Regions from separate parts of the Vibrio maritimus genome, predicted to be linked through region 2. Evidence: predicted binding sites of a transcription regulator. Region 2 holds the regulator's gene; the other holds the start of a gene.
What was found. Region 2 encodes MetJ, which represses methionine synthesis genes. Its sites were predicted from a motif close to TTAGACNTNTANANGTCTAA; they were not measured.

Region 1: metE (5-methyltetrahydropteroyltriglutamate--homocysteine S-methyltransferase) is a predicted target of MetJ. The motif match lies at 2,845-2,864, and genes of this name have one in related genera.

Annotation. Positions count from the first base shown of each region.
Region 1 is NZ_CP090438.1:1,253,790-1,262,059, forward strand. It holds gene LY387_RS05750 (ArnT family glycosyltransferase) at 1-1,166, shown strand, start outside; gene metR (HTH-type transcriptional regulator MetR) at 1,878-2,789, opposite strand; gene metE (5-methyltetrahydropteroyltriglutamate--homocysteine S-methyltransferase) at 2,991-5,270, shown strand; gene LY387_RS05765 (trimethylamine-N-oxide reductase 2) at 5,380-7,827, opposite strand; gene LY387_RS05770 (NapC/NirT family cytochrome c) at 7,846-8,270, opposite strand, start outside.
Region 2 is NZ_CP090438.1:247,766-256,035, forward strand. It holds gene cytR (DNA-binding transcriptional regulator CytR) at 1-618, opposite strand, end outside; gene priA (primosomal protein N') at 889-3,090, opposite strand; gene rpmE (50S ribosomal protein L31) at 3,374-3,592, shown strand; gene LY387_RS01165 (malic enzyme-like NAD(P)-binding protein) at 3,924-5,183, shown strand; gene metJ (met regulon transcriptional regulator MetJ) at 5,276-5,596, opposite strand; gene LY387_RS01175 (O-succinylhomoserine (thiol)-lyase) at 5,868-7,037, shown strand; gene LY387_RS01180 (bifunctional aspartate kinase/homoserine dehydrogenase II) at 7,044-8,270, shown strand, end outside.

The DNA of each region.
Region 1 (8,270 bases), 1.0 Mb from region 2:
GCCTCGCTTATAAGCTGACAGATTCCGTCGCGTTTGCCTGGCTTGGTATGCTGACGCTTAACTTGTCTGGTGTTATCAACTTTGATGCGATTCCTTATAACGACAACTTTTTGTTGTTTGGCTCTTGGTCTTGGATCTTGCTACTGTTTGTCAAAGCGGTATATGAAGACTCGAGATGGTGGATTGCGTTTGGGGTATTAGCGGGCTTATCTGCCATGGCGAAGTACTCGACATTTGCACCCGTAGCCATGGTATTTATCTTGAGCCTGACTGTACCGAGCGTTCGTCGTTTTTGGCGTGACCGTAATTTCTATATTGGGATTGTCGCATTCCTTGCTTTGGTGACTCCGAACTTCTTTTGGATGTTCGCAAACAACTTTTCTTCGGTGAAGTGGGTAGGGAGCCAAGTTGCGGCTCAGCTTAGCCCGGGAAGTTGGTTAGCGTTGCTTTCGGTATTCTATCCGCTGATTCTTTTGGCTGGGCTATTGGGCAAACGTGGTTTGCGCTTTACGAAACAAGTGCCAGAGAAGGTGTGGCTAACGGCTTTTGTTTTGTTTGCACCCCTTGTCGTGATTATGGCTTGGTTTTCGTTCCATGCTGGTGGTCGACTAGTAGAGTGGCTTCACCCGTTCTTTATGCCAGCGCCAGCCGTACTGGTGGCGTTTTTAAAGAAAGAGGTGATTGGCTCGCTGTCTCGCGCTTTCAAGGTTCTGTTCTTCATGGGGCTTTTGATGATCGTCGGGTATAGCTCGGTGATGGTGTTTAACGTGCGCAATGCGGGTCAGTATTTCTCGGGCTTTAAGACGTTAAGCCATGAAGCTGAACAGTATTGGTATGAGCATTCTGATAAGCCGCTTAAGTTGGTTGGAGGTTCTGGTTTGGCAGAGTGGCTAACCTTCTACATCGCGCCTCACCCTATGGTGACCAACCCTTGGGATAACGAGACGCTGCCGAATATCTATAATCGCAATATCTCTGCAGAACAAATCGAGGCTGAAGGTGCATTTTTGCTTGGTGCTGAAGGCGCTGGGTGTAGTGAGAATGCGTTTTCACACTTTACGAATCATTGGCCAGAGTTTGAGGTAGAGAGTACGAAAGAAGTGGTTTACAAGAATAGTCCGGAAGAGCCAGAGGTGTTGGTTTGTTTTGGGGTTGTGAGTCCGTAGTTTGGCGATGCGAAGGTGGGAACTAGCCTTGTGTTCTCCCTTTAATATAGGGGGAGCTAGAGGGGGTAACGCGGATTGACCGTTGGCGATTGAAGCTAGATTCAGACTCTGCGTTTCACCCCTCCCAGCCTCCCCTTAGTAAGGGGAGGAGCCAGTGCTCGCTATCGCGTAGCTCACTAAACAGGCGATGCGACGATAGGAGCTAGCCTTCTGTTCTCCCCATAATATAGGGGGAGCTAGAGGGGGTAAAGCGGACTAACAGTTAGCGATTGAAGCTAGATTCAAGCTCCGCGTTCCACCCCTCCCAGCCTCCCCTTAGCAAGGGGAGGAGCTATAAGCTCGCTTCGCGTAGCTCACTAAACAGGCGATGTGACGATAGGAACTAGCCTTCTGTTCTCCCCCTATATAGGGGGAGCTAGAGGGGGTAAAGCGGACTAACAGTTAGCGTCTGAAGCTAGATTTAGCCTCCGCGTTTCACCCCTCCCAGCCTCCCCTTAGCAAGGGGAGGAGCTATAATCTCGCTGCCGCTAAGCTTACGAAAAGGCAAATGCGACGATAGGAGCTAGCCTTCTGTTCTCCCCCTAATGTAGGGGGAGCTAGAGGGGGTAAAGCGGACTAACAGTTAGCGCCTGAAGCTAGATTTAGCCATCGCGTTTACACCCCTCCCAGCTACGTGCGCCGCTTACAAGGGGAGGAGCCAAACTGCCTCCCTTAAGCCACTTTAATCCCTTCCAAATGCTGTTGACACTGTGCTCGCGCAGTCCCAAAAAACGCTTGTAAATAGTGCTTATCTTTCTCACCATTTCGAACCGCGGCGAATAAACGTCGCCACAAACCATCACCCAGCGGGCGACTGGTAATTAACCCTTGACGTGAAAACTCACTAACTGCCCAATTCGGCAATGCAGCGACCCCCAAACCTGCGGAAACCATCTGAACCAGCATGAGTGTATTGTCCGCCTGTTTCCATCTGTTGGGCTCAATTCCTGCTGGCGTTAGAAAGTGTTTAACCACGTCGAGTCGCTGCTTTTGTACTGGATAGGTAAGTAAAGTTTGGTCCGCCAAATCCTCTGGCTCAATATATTCTTTTTCGGCTAATGGATGGGATAGGGAAGTAACTAAGCGCATCTCGAAATCAAATAAAGGTTCATAATGCACTTCAGATCGAGGTTGGATGTCTGAGGTGATCACGAGATCTAACTCACCACCGACTAACGCAGGGAGTGGTTCAAACCCAAAACCAGAAGAAAAGTCGAGTTCGACATGGGGCCATGCGAGTTGGTATTCCTTAAGGGCAGGCATGAGCCATTGAAAACAGGAGTGACAGTCTATCGCCATATGAAGTCTGCCATTCACATCTTCTTTTAACCCCGCAAGGTCGCCTTCTGCTTGAGCGATTCTAGGCAGAACCTCATTGGCTAAGTTAAGAAGGATCTCACCCTCAGAAGTAAACTTCACCGGACGAGTTTTGCGAATAAAAAGTTGGGATCCGATACGAGCTTCAAGATCTTTTAATTGGTGAGACAACGCCGATTGCGTCAAGTGTAATGAAGTCGCCGTTGCTGTTAATGAACCAGTGTCCCGCAGCGACGCGAGCGTTTTTAAGTGCTTTAACTCAATCATGAAATTCCCTCATCCTTAATCCCTTTTCATTAACTTACCGTGATTTTTAGGATATGTAAACGTCTAGACGTCTAAATGAGAAATTCTTCTTTCATGAGAATCCTTCATATTTATGGTGAATGAATTGCGATTGTTCATGTTGTGCGGTTGAGAGATGCTTTAGCCATCCAGACTGCTAACGAAAAATAAAAGGACAATACTATGACAGCAACGCACATTCTTGGTTACCCACGCATTGGTGAAAAACGTGAGCTTAAGTTCGCCCTAGAGAAATACTGGCGCGGTGAGCTAGACCAAAACGGCTTAAAGGAAGTCGCGGCGACAATCCGTAACGAGAACTGGGTACGCCAACAGCAAGATGGCCTCGACTTTGTAACAGCAGGGGACTTTGCTTGGTATGACCATGTATTAGGTACGAGTTTGTTACTAGGTCACGTGCCTAAACGCCACAATAAGGGCTTCCCAGATCTAGATACCCTGTTTCGAATTGGTCGCGGTCAGTCTCAGTCAAATTGTGGCTGTGCAGGTGAGGCAGCGTCGGACATGACGAAATGGTTCAACACCAACTACCACTACATAGTCCCTGAGTTCTCGTCTGATGATCAGTTTAAAGTGAGCTGGACACAGCTGTTTGATGAAATTAACGAGGCTCAGCAGCAAGGACACAAAGTAAAACCAGTACTACTAGGTCCCCTGAGCTACTTGTATCTGGGCAAAGAGGTGGAAGAAGGGTTCGACCGTTTGTCACTGCTTCCAAGACTTCTTACTGCCTACCAAGCAATTTTCGCTAAGTTTGAAAAACTAGGCATCGAGTGGGTACAGGTTGATGAACCTATTTTGGCATTGGAGTTGGACAAAGCCTGGTTAGATAGCTTCAAACTCGCTTATCAAGTGATTCGTAGCGATGTGAAAGTACTACTGACAACCTACTTTGATTCTGTCGTCGATTCACTGGATAAGATTATTGAGCTCGACGTTGATGGTCTTCATATCGATATCGCTGCAGCGCCAGCACAGCTGGATTCTGTCGTGGAACGGCTACCGGGTGAGTGGGTGTTGTCTGCGGGTATCATCAATGGTCGAAATGTGTGGCGTGCTAATCTGCATAGTGCACTGCAAACACTCAAGCCAATTAAGGAGCAGTTGGGTGAAAGGCTATGGGTAGCCTCGTCTTGTTCGCTTCTGCATAGCCCGGTGAACGTTGAACATGAAACTAAGCTTCCAGAAGGCACGAAAAACTGGTTCTCGTTTGCGAAGCAAAAAGTATCGGAAGTGTCGTGGCTAGCAAAAGCTCTGGATGGTGAACGTGAAGCTATAGAATACTGTGCCCAATATAGTCAGCCAATTCTAGACCGCGCTCGCTCTGCATGGGTAAACAAACCGCAAGTACAAAAACGAGTGGCTGCACTTACTGAAACGAGTGGCGACCGCAGTGCCGCATACATCGAGCGTGCTCATCACCAGCAAGAGGTGTTAAAACTTCCTAAGTTGCCAACGACGACTATTGGTTCGTTCCCTCAAACTGCTGAGGTGCGTAAGAGCCGTGCGGCGTTCAAGCGTGGTGATATCGGTGTTGCTGAATACGAGTCACTAATGAAAGGCTTTATCAAAGATACCGTTGAGCGCCAAGAAGCGACCGGCCTTGATGTTCTGGTTCATGGTGAAGCGGAGCGCAACGACATGGTGGAGTACTTTGCCGAGAACTTATCAGGCTTTCAAACTACGGAGTTTGGTTGGGTACAAAGTTATGGTTCACGCTGCGTGAAACCAGCGATTGTTGTCGCAGATATTGAGCGAGATAAGCCGATTACCGTTGATTGGTCGACCTATGCACAGTCTCTGACTGATAAGCCAATGAAGGGCATGCTGACAGGACCTGTGACGATTCTCTGCTGGACCTTCCCTCGAGAAGATGTCACCCGTGAGACGATTGCGAACCAGTTGGCATTGGCGCTGCAAGACGAAGTAGATGCACTGCAAAACGCAAACATCAATATCATCCAGATTGATGAGCCAGCGATTCGTGAGGGTCTACCTCTAAAACAACGTGATCACAAAGAGTACCTTGATTGGGCAGTGAACGCGTTCAAAGTATCAGCAGCAAGTGCACGACCAGAAACACAGATCCACACTCATATGTGTTACAGCGAGTTCAACGAGATCATTGAATCGGTCGCTGAGCTGGATGCGGATGTGATTACCATCGAAACCTCGCGTTCAAACATGGAGCTACTGAACGCGTTTGAAGAGTTTAACTATCCGAATGAGATTGGTCCTGGTGTGTATGACATCCACTCACCAAACATTCCTAAAGTGGAGTGGATAGAGCAGCTTATTGAGAAGGCGGCAAAGCGTATTCCAGTCGAAAGACTTTGGGTGAATCCAGATTGTGGTCTTAAAACTCGTAACTGGGAAGAAACGGAGGCGTCACTAACTAATCTAGTGCAAGCTGCGAAGAACTTGCGAGAGCGTCTATTGTAATAAACGGTATTTGTTTACTCATACCCAAAAAAGAACCCCACTTTAAAAAGTGGGGTTTGTCGTTTGTTCAGACCGAGGCTAGCGCACTTCGGTCTTTTTCTATTTCTGGCTACGCATTCTTAGGCGGTGTGAAAGCCATAAGCCCCGGTACTTTGCCCGTGTATTTTTCGATACGCACCAAGGCGGAGTTAGCCGCACAGCCGTTAGCTAAGCGCGAGGTAGGGATGTCACTTGTGAGCACGTTAGCACCACCGTTGCGACACATACCCGTCTCTGGGTCCAGATCTGGCCAGCCACCTTCGTGAATACACACGGAGCCTTGCTTAATGCCGTCTGTGACCAGAGCACCCACAAGAACTTGACCACGATCGTTAAACGCACGAACTAAATCACCACTTTGGATACCACGAGCTTTTGCATCCTCGGTGTTGATCGAAATCGGTTCACGGTCGGCAATCGCGTACTCTTCACGTAGTTTGGCATAGTTAAATTGGCTATGTAGACGATGTGCAGCGTGAGCCGTCATTAGCTGTAACTCACCTTCTTTTGCAGAGCCGAAGAATTCCGTTGGTTCCATCCAGGTAGGGTGCGCTGGACAATCTTTGTATCCATAGCCTTCGATGGTCTTCGAATATATCTCGATCTTACCACTTGGCGTACCTAACGGGTTCATCACTGGGTCAGCTCTAAAGTCAGCATGGCGGACGAATGCCGCAGCTTTCTTATTAAACTTCATCTCAATGAGTTCATTGTCATCCCAGAACTTACCGAAGTTAGGCATACGAACGCGTGCAGCACGTCCGCCTTTTTGCGCCGCTTCATAGAAGCCTTTGAGCCAGTCCATCTCAGATTTGCCTTCGGTATACACATCGCGACCGCCGGCTTTGATCATCTCAGCCATATCGGCAAATACATCGAAGTCATTACGAGCTTCGCCTTGAGGCTCGACGACTTGTTTCATAGGCACTAAGTGCTGGTTACTGTAGTCGCCGGTCATGGTCATATCGTTACGCTCGAATGACGTGGTAATAGGCAACACAATATCGGCATGCTTAGCAGCCGCAGTCCAATAGATCTCTGAAATCACGATCAACTCTGGCTTTTGCCACGCTTTGATCAGACGGTTGGTGTCTTGGTGGTGAGTAAAGTTAGCACCGCCAGCCCACCAAATCATTTTGATTTCAGGGAAGGTTTTTTCATGCCCATTGTGCTGATATTTTTGACCTGGGTTTTCCAGAGCTTCGACGATTCGAGCTACCGGGAATGAGTTAACGGCACCGGAGACTGCCCAATCATTACCCGCAGAGGAACCACCACCGATAGATGCTGAAATTGCCGGTAATACACCTGCATCTCGAGTAGGGTTGCCACCATTAGAATAGTGATAAGAGAAGCCAAAACCACCACCTGGGAGGCCAATCTGTCCAAGCATTGCTGCAAGAGTAGCAATCATCCAGTGGCGCTGCTCACCAAATTGCTGACGCTGAATACCCCAGCCGGCCATTAACATGGTGCGGTTTGAGCTAAAGATTTCTGCGAGAAGTTCAATCTGTTTCGCAGGCACTCCAGTGATATCGGCAGCCCACTCAGAGGTTTTTTCGACACCATCTTCTTTACCTAGCAGATACGCTTCGAACTGATCGTAGCCCGTCGTGTATTTATCCAAGAAGGCTTTATCGTGCTTGCCATTCTTAACCAGTGTATGTGCGATACCCATCAGCATAGCGACATCAGTCATTGGACGTGGAGCGATCCACTGGATCTTGTCTTCGAAGAAGTCGATGGTCTCAGAGCGCATTGGGTCAATCGCGATGACCGTCTTGCCCGACTTCTTAAGCTGGTGGAAGAACTCAAGACCAGAGCAGTCCGTTGAGCTCCAAGCGATCTTAAGTGTATTGAGAGGGTTCATACCCCAAAGTACAACAACGTCGCTGTGCTCAAGCACCATAGGGTGTGTTGTTTGCTGCTCATAAACCTCAATAGAGCCCATCACATGAGGCATGATGACCTGTGCAGCACCCGTGGAGTAGTCACCTAGGTGACCAGAATATCCACCAGCCATACTCATATAGCGCTGAAGTAAGGTCTGTGCCTTATGAAGTACACCGGAAGAGCGCCAACCATAGGAGCCGGCAAAGATGGATTCTGGCCCATTCGCCTGACGAATGCGCATATGTTGTTCGTGAATGAGTTTGTAGGCGTCATCCCAAGACACACGCACATACTCATCTTTGCCGCGCTCACCAGATGGTGCTGCTGGATTGTCGAGATAGCCTTTACGTACCATCGGGTATTTGATTCGAGCCTTAGTGTAAACCTGATCAGGGCCAGTAGTCTGTAGGCTATTGGGTACTGTTTGCGCGAGCGCATTCTTACTAGCGACCAGCTTGCCATCTTTGACTTCACATAACATTGGTCCCATGCGACCTGCTGTTAATACACCAGAGCCTCGCTTGGAGGCAGCAACTGCAGATAGGGGAGTGAGGGAGGTAAACGCCAAAGCGCCAGCAGCCATGCTTGAGCCTTTGAGGAATCCACGACGAGTAATATCTGTCATATCTCTTTCCTTATTGTTTTAGTGACCAGCCACGTCTTTTGCGTGGTTTTGGAAGAATTTGGTAAGAATCTCGAGATCCAGAGCTGAGATATCCGTTCTGTCCCCCATGCCTTTAGCAACGGGACCCCAGGCGTTGACGGTAAAGTGGTTGGCAGGGATCTTGGCGTGACAGGTTGCGCAGTAGACGTTATCTAGCTCTTCTGCGTAGCTCCAAAGTGGCTCCGGACTACCTAATACCGGTGCCTCGATGACTGCTGCCAATGTTGCTGTGCGCCATTCGTTGCCATACTCGTCAGCCTCAAACTCGCCTACAGTAAGAGCTTGCTGGCCTGCATCACTTAGCATGGCAATAATGTTTCTCTGTCCACGACCCATGTAAAGCACTTGTTCGGCGCCTTTCATTTGGTAACCAGAGATCTCTATATTGCGAGCATTGTCTTGTG
Region 2 (8,270 bases):
ACCAGCACGGCGCAGGGCTTGCTGGTAGCCTTGCTGTCTAAACCGGCATAAGAATGCTGAGTCTGGACCAGCAATCTGAGCGATTCGCTTATGCCCAAGGTTTGATAGGTAGTTCACCGCTTCAAACGCTGAGGTCAGGTTATCAATGTGAACGGTTGGCAGCTCAAGCTCAGGCGCAAATTCACACGCCATGACGATTGGTGGCAGGTTCTTTTGCTCTGGTTTACTGATGTCGAAAGGAAGATCCGTTCCTAACAGCAACATACCATCAGCTTGTTTGGTGAATACAAGGTTCACAAACGAGGTTTCACGTTTTTTCGACTGACCGCTATCCCCCAGTAATACGAGGTAGCCATGCTCCATAGCGGCATCTTCAATACCACGAATGATCTCGGAGAAATATGGGTCACAGATGTCAGGTACAATCGTCACAATGGTTTTAGATTCATTTCTGCGAAGATTGCGTGCGAGTGAATTTGGAGAATAGCCAGCTTCTAAAACCGCATCTTCCACTCGCTTACGAGTAGATGATGAGACTTTTTCTGGGTTCATCAGAGCTCTTGATACCGTAGCCGTAGAGACGCCTGCAAGCTGGGCAACATCCTTCATTGTCGCCATAAACGTTTGTCCTCTTTTAAATGTCTAGACCTATCGAATAACTATTATTATTTAGTGCTATGTTTCGCGATGGGTTATTGCTGTGTTAAATGTTTAATTTATCTAATAAATAGATTTTCAAAATCCGTTTTTATAATCATGAACTATTACTAAATATTATTCATTTCTCGAATGAAAGTTACGGTCTGATTAACAGATTTTGCAATACAATTGTGAAGCATATCACAACTCGTAGTGGTTATCGTTTTGTTATTAATCAAATTTTACCGATTAACTTAAATCTTGTGGCTCGATATCTAATGACCAACGTACCTTTTTCGCCAGCGGTAATTGCGCGATAACCGGTTTGGCTGCAGTGATGATTTTTTGCATCTGTGGTCTTGAGGGAACTTGAAGCATGAGTTGCCAGCGCGCTTTTCCTGCGCGTTTTGCTATCGGTGCTGGGGTTGGACCTAGCACCATGCAAGCGCTATCAAACAGTGGATGAGCTTCTAATGAGTAACGAACCTGACGTAAGAAGGTCTCGACGTCATTGCTGTTATTGGCCTCGGCGCGAACTAGGGTTAGGAAGCTAAATGGAGGCAACTGTGCCAGTTTACGCTCTTCAATCACGGTCTCGGCAAAATGGCGATAATCTTTATGAAGTAGGCTTTGCAGCAGTGGGTGCTCTGGGTGGTGAGTTTGCAGCAGCACTTCACCCGGCTTGCTCGCGCGTCCCGCACGCCCAGCAACTTGAATAAACAGCTGCGCTAAACGCTCTGACGCGCGAAAATCGCTGCTATAGAGTGAGCCATCGACATCGAGTAGAGCGACCAATGTGACGTTAGGGAAGTGGTGTCCTTTGGCTAGCATCTGGGTACCAATCAAGATCTGGTACTCATTGTTCTTGATGGCATTGAGCGCCGCTTCTAGGCTGCCTTTGCGTCTGGTGCTGTCTCGGTCAATACGAATGGTATTGTATTCAGGAAACAGGCTTTCAAGCTGAGCTTCAAGCTGCTCTGTCCCGACGCCCACGGTAACCAATTGATGCGAGCCGCAACCCTCACACTGATGAACAATAGGGCGCTGTGAACCACAATGGTGGCAGCGGATCTCGTTACTCGACTGATGATAGGTGTAATAGGCATCACAGCGGTGACACTCTGCTGTCCAGCCACATTCGTGGCACATCAGGGCTGGGCTAAATCCACGGCGGTTGAGGAATAACATCACCTGGTTGCCCGCTTCTAAATGGCGGCGCAGCTCAGCAATCAGTGGCGCTGATAGTCCGGCTTCTAGAAACTGACCTTTGACGTCAATGACTTTATTGGTCGTCGGCACCGCAAGTCCTGCTCGTTGGCTCAGAATTAAATGATGATACTTGCCTGCCAGCGCATTTTGCAGCGTTTCGATAGATGGCGTGGCAGAGCCAAGAATAATCGGGATCTGCTCTTTGTTAGCACGCATTACCGCGACGTCACGGGCATGGTAACGCAGGCTGTCTTGCTGCTTGTATGAGGTGTCGTGCTCCTCGTCGACAATAATAATGCCGAGGTCGGCAAATGGCGTAAGTAGCGCCGAGCGCGTACCGATAACAATACCCGCCACTTTGTCGCGTGCACTTAACCACGCGTTGAGTCGCTCCGTATCATTAAGACCAGAGTGGACAACCTCAATGGGCACATTAAAACGTTTACGAAAGCGATTGATGGTTTGCGGAGTAAGGCCAATCTCCGGCACCAACACCAAAGCTTGCTGTCCGCGCTCCAGTATGGGCTTAATCATCTGCAGGTAGACTTCAGTCTTGCCTGAACCCGTGACGCCTTCAAGCAGGTAGCAGCCAAACTCAGTCTGACTGTTAACCGACGCTATCGCCACGGCTTGTTCGGCATTCAAGCGAAGATCGACAGGATCGTTGCAGATCGCCTCTGGCCAATGAGTGGGTTGCGTCTGTCTCTCTATCGACGTGATCCAGCCTTTTTCCGTCAGTGTCTTAAGGACGCTAGTGCTGACGTCACTGTCGATAAACAGCTGATGCGAACACGGACCAGATTCCAACATATGCATGACTTTGGCTTGCTTCACCGCTCGCCCAAAGCCAGACATTAATTGAGTCTTGCCAGCTTCTGTGATCTGCCACTCCACGGTTGCGGCAAATTCAGCTGGCTTGCCTTTTCTAAGAGCTGCGGGTAGGGCGTTACTCAAGGTGTCGCCGAGTGGATGCTGGTAATAAAGGCTGCACCATGAGATAAGGTCAAAAAGAGGTTTAGACCAAACCGGCGCGGTATCTAATGCTGCTTTTATCGGCTTGAGTTTGTCTATTGGAAACTCAGACTCATGGCTAAACTGCATCACAATACCGACGAGCGTTTTTGGTCCAAATGGAACAGATACGCGCCCGCCAACCACAGGAAAAAGGTGGGCAGGGACGAGGTAGTCAAACTGTTTATCAAGTGGGACTGGAAGAGCCACTCGAGCGACATTTGGGCGCATAGTTAGGTCGATATTGATAAAGAAGACGTCTATTCTAACGGTATGGGTCGCCTTGTATAGACTGGATAATCAATTTATCGGCTAAGGCTCACCGAAGGTGGCGAAAAAAGTCGCAATTTTAGTTGATTCCCTTGGCACTATTCATTACTATACTGCGCCTTGATGGCATGGCTTCTTGCTTTCATATTGAAAAGCAAAGCGATGGTATCATCTATTTATTAACTACGTGTGGTGTCCGGCTTAGAATCGGATGGCGACACGGCCTAAATTATTGAGGTTTCCCATGAAAGCTGGTATCCACCCAGAATACAAAGCTGTAACAGCAACTTGCTCTTGCGGCAACACATTCGAATTCAACTCTACTCTAGGTAAAGATTCTATCCACCTAGACGTATGTGACAAGTGCCACCCATTCTACACTGGTAAGCAACGTATCGTTGATACTGGCGGCCGTGTTGATCGCTTCAACAAGCGTTTCGGTGCTCTATCTAGCAAGAAGTAATTATTACTTTTGCAGATTAAAAAAGGACGCTTCGGCGTCCTTTTTGCTTTTTAGCTGTTTGTTTACCTGTCAACATCCGCTTGCATAACGTGCTACCTATCTCTACTTTTTTCTTCGCTTCGTCCCTTCCATCCATTCAAAAGCCTAATAAACTCGCGTAGTATTAGTCCGTCAGAGTAATGAACATCAGAGATACCTCCTCTCCGTTCAAATGTACCCACTCTGTGTGTGTAACCCTTTAGAAGCAACGCGAATAAAAATAAACGGGCTTATACTCATAACAACATCACTTAAGTAACTAATCAGTCTTATAAAAGCAGGATAGCTAACCATGTCCGATGACCATCAAATTGACGAATTTCGCCAGCAAGCGCTTGATTACCATGCCAACCCTGTACCTGGAAAAATCGAAGTAGCATTAACTAAACCCGCCAACTCAGCAGCTGATCTCGCACTGGCCTACAGCCCTGGTGTTGCAGAACCTGTGCGTGAAATCGCGCAAAATGCCGAGAATGTTTATAAATACACTGCGAAAGGCAATATGGTCGCAGTGATCTCTAACGGTACCGCAATCCTAGGTCTCGGTAACCTAGGTCCAATGGCTTCTAAGCCAGTTATGGAAGGTAAAGCCTTACTGTTTAAACGCTTCGCGGGCCTAGATTCCATTGATATTGAAGTAAAACACCGCACTATCGATGAGTTCGTAGATACGGTTGCGAACATCTCAGACACCTTTGGTGGTATTAACCTAGAAGATATTAAGGCACCAGACTGTTTTGAGATTGAACGACGCCTTATCGAGCGTTGTGATGTGCCGGTATTCCACGATGACCAGCACGGTACGGCGATTGTTACTGCTGCAGGCATGCTCAACGCTATCGAGCTTCAGGGCAAAGATCTGAAAGAAACCACTATTGTCTGTCTAGGTGCAGGCGCGGCGGCGATCGCGTGTATGGAGCTGTTGATCAAATGTGGCGCGATGCGTGAGAAGATCTACATGCTGGATCGCAAAGGTGTGATCCACACTCGTCGTGACGATCTTAACGAATACAAAGAGCTGTTTGCCAACAACACTGATAAGCGCACGCTAGAAGATGTGATCGAAGGCGCGGACCTATTCTTAGGTGTATCGGGTCCTGATTTGTTGCCACCAGAAGCACTTAAGCTGATGGCGGACAAGCCAATCGTATTTGCGTGTTCAAACCCAGATCCAGAAATCAAACCTGAGCTTGCTCATCAGGTTCGTGATGACCTAATTATGGGTACAGGTCGTTCAGACTACCCGAACCAGGTAAACAACGTGCTGTGTTTCCCGTTTATCTTCCGTGGCGCTCTTGATGTGCGTGCAAGTGAGATTAATGATGAGATGAAACTGGCAGCGGTAGAAGCGATTCGTGAGCTAGCGAAAGAACCTGTACCACAAGACGTACTTAATGCCGCGGGTGTTGAGGCGTTGACCTTTGGTAAGGACTACATCATTCCAAAACCAATGGATCCACGTTTGCTTCCTCGTGTGGCTAAAGCGGTAGCGAAAGCCGCGGTTGAATCTGGTGTGGCTCGTATTGAGTTGCCTGATAGCTATATGGCTTAAGGTTGTTAGTTTAGAGGTGTTGGTGCAAGCCAAGTGCTCTAAAACGAAAAAAGAGGGTCGTGATGACCCTCTTTTTTTATGATTTGATTTACTTACTCTTCATCAAACGCTTCAAACTCAATCCCCATCGCCGTCATCAGCTCTTTCGCTTCTGTTGGGATATCATCAGGACGGTCTTTTCTTAAATCTTCGTCGGTTGGAAGCGGCTGGCCAGTGTAGGCGTGCAGGAAAGCTTCGCACAAGAGTTCACTGTTGGTTGCATGGCGTAGGTTATTGATTTGGCGACGAGTACGCTCATCGGTCAATACCTTTAGCACCTTCAGCGGGATAGACACTGTGATTTTTTTTACCTGCTCGCTTTTCTTACCGTGCTCCGCATATGGGCTAATGTATTCACCATTCCAATCTGCCATTACACACCTTCGCTCTGTTAATCATAAATAGTAGTAATAAGAATGCTGCAATTTTAGCGGGATTTACTGCCATAAGCAAAGACATATAGACGTCTAGAAGTGTTGACGTCTCACATTTTGGAAAGTAAAGTGGGGCAACGAATGTGGACATTTATTTTAATGCAATGTTAATTCTTTAACGTTTGTGGCGTTTGCCGGTTCCCATATTACCGGTAAAAGTAGACACTGTGGTTACACCAACTAGCCATGCGATCTGAGAAAGGAAGTTTCTATGAGCAATCGGAAGCCAGCGACAATAGCCGTACGTACTGGTATCGAATCGGATACCCAGCATCACGCTGTGGTGCCACCTATTTATCTCTCTACTAACTATGGTTTCCCTGCGTTTGGGGAAGTGCCGACTTACGATTACACCCGCTCAGGAAACCCAAACCGAGGTTTGTTAGAAACTGCTTTGTATGAGCTGGAGTCTGGTAAAGGCGCGGTAGTGACGAACTGTGGTACTTCTGCACTCAATCTTTGGGTTTCTGCTTTCTTAGGTCCAGAAGACACAATTATTGCTCCCCATGACTGTTATGGTGGCACGTACCGCTTGTTCAACACGCGTGCGCAAAAAGGTGACTTCAAGGTTAATTTTGTCGACCAAAGTGACGAGCAAGCCTTCGATGCTGCGCTTGAGCAAAAACCAAAACTTATCTTGCTTGAAACGCCGTCTAACCCACTTGTGCGTGTTGTCGATATTGCCGCCGTGTGTGAAAAAGCGAAAAAGGTCGGTGCGCTTGTAGCAGTAGACAATACCTTTTTGACACCTGTGTACCAAAAGCCTCTCGAGCTTGGCGCAGACTTTGTGATTCACTCAACGACCAAGTATATCAACGGTCACTCTGACGTGATTGGTGGCGTGGTGATCACCAAAACGGAAGAGCATGCAGAAGAGCTCGCATGGTGGGGCAACTGCATCGGTGCGACGGGTACGCCTTTTGATAGCTACATGACTTTGCGCGGTATTCGTACCCTTGGCGCACGTATGCGCGTCCATGAAGAAAGCTCGCAACAGATCCTAGATTTTCTTAAGCCGCAACCATTGGTAAAAGTGATTTATCACCCAAGCCTGCCTGAGCACCCTGGTCATGAGATTGCTAAGAAGCAGCAGTCTGGCTTTGGCTCTATGTTGAGCTTTGAGTTCGCGGGTAGCTTTGAGCAGCTTAAGTACTTTGTTGGTGAGCTAGAGCTATTCTCGCTCGCAGAGTCTCTTGGCGGCGTCGAAAGTCTGATTTGTCACCCAGCGTCTATGACGCACCGTGCGATGGGCGAAGAAGCACTAGCCGAAGCGGGCGTTTCTCAGCAGCTCCTTCGCCTCTCTGTTGGTCTAGAGGACGCGCAAGATCTGATTGATGACCTTGCCCAAGCGTTTGAGAAAGCATCTGCATTTAAAGGATAAGCCGGCATGAGTCAAAGCAGTACCCTGAATAACAAACAAGGTAAGCAGTTGCACAAATTTGGCGGCAGCAGCTTAGCGGACCCTGAATGTTATCGCCGTGTGGTCTCTATCTTAAAGGACTACTCTAATGAAGAAGACCTTATCGTGGTCTCGGCGGCGGGTAAAACCACTAACCGTCTAATCGAATTTCTAGATGCGCTCAATAAAGATGGGCGCATTGCGCACGAGCACCTACAGGCGCTTCGTCAGTTTCAGACTGAGCTGGTGGAGTCACTACTAACAGGTGAAGAAGCCGAAGGTCTTGTGTCTCAGTTACACGATGAGTTTAGCACGCTTGGTGAGCTTAGCTATCCGCTCACAGACGCTGAGCGCGCATCGGTACTAGGACATGGCGAGGTGTGGTCTTCACGTCTACTGGCAGCACTGCTTAGACAGAGCGATTTGCCTGCAGTGGCACAAGACGCAAGAGCCTTCCTTCGCGCTGAGTTCGGCACTCAGCCAGAGGTAGACCGCGCTAAATCGTACCCGCTGATCAAAGAAGTATTGGCGCAACATGCGCATCACCGTGTCGTGATCACTGGCTTTATGGCGCAAAGTGAATGCGGCGAAACCGTGCTGCTGGGTCGTAATGGCTCTGACTATTCTGCTACTGTCATTGGCGCATTGGCGGAAGTGTCATGCGTGACGATTTGGAGTGACGTGGCAGGTGTGTACAGCGCGGATCCACGCGTGGTGAGCGATGCATGTCTATTGCCTTTGCTGCGTTTAGATGAAGCCAGCGAATTGGCACGTCTTGCAGCACCTGTATTGCACAGTCGTACGCTTCAGCCTGTTGCTCAAAGCGCGATGGACTTGAATCTACGCTGTAGCTATCAGCCTGAGTCCGGGTCAACACGCATTGAGCGTGTGCTTGCATCGGGGCGCGGCGCAAAAATTATCACGTCACTCGATGAAGTACTGCTTATTGAACTGGCATTTGGTGCGGGTCACGATTTTGAACGTGCACAGACTGAAGTGCTTAATAGTCTTAAGCGCGCACAGTTGGCACCGTTAGCGTTTGAAGCGCAGGCGGACCAATCTAGAATTCGCCTTGCTTATACCGCGGAAATTGCCTCTGGCGCGCTTACTGAGCTGCAAGACCTAGCGATTGAAGCGGAAATTAAGCTAAAAGAAGGCTATTCCATGCTGGCTGCGGTAGGGGCGGGCGTGACTAAAAATGCCAATCACTGTTTT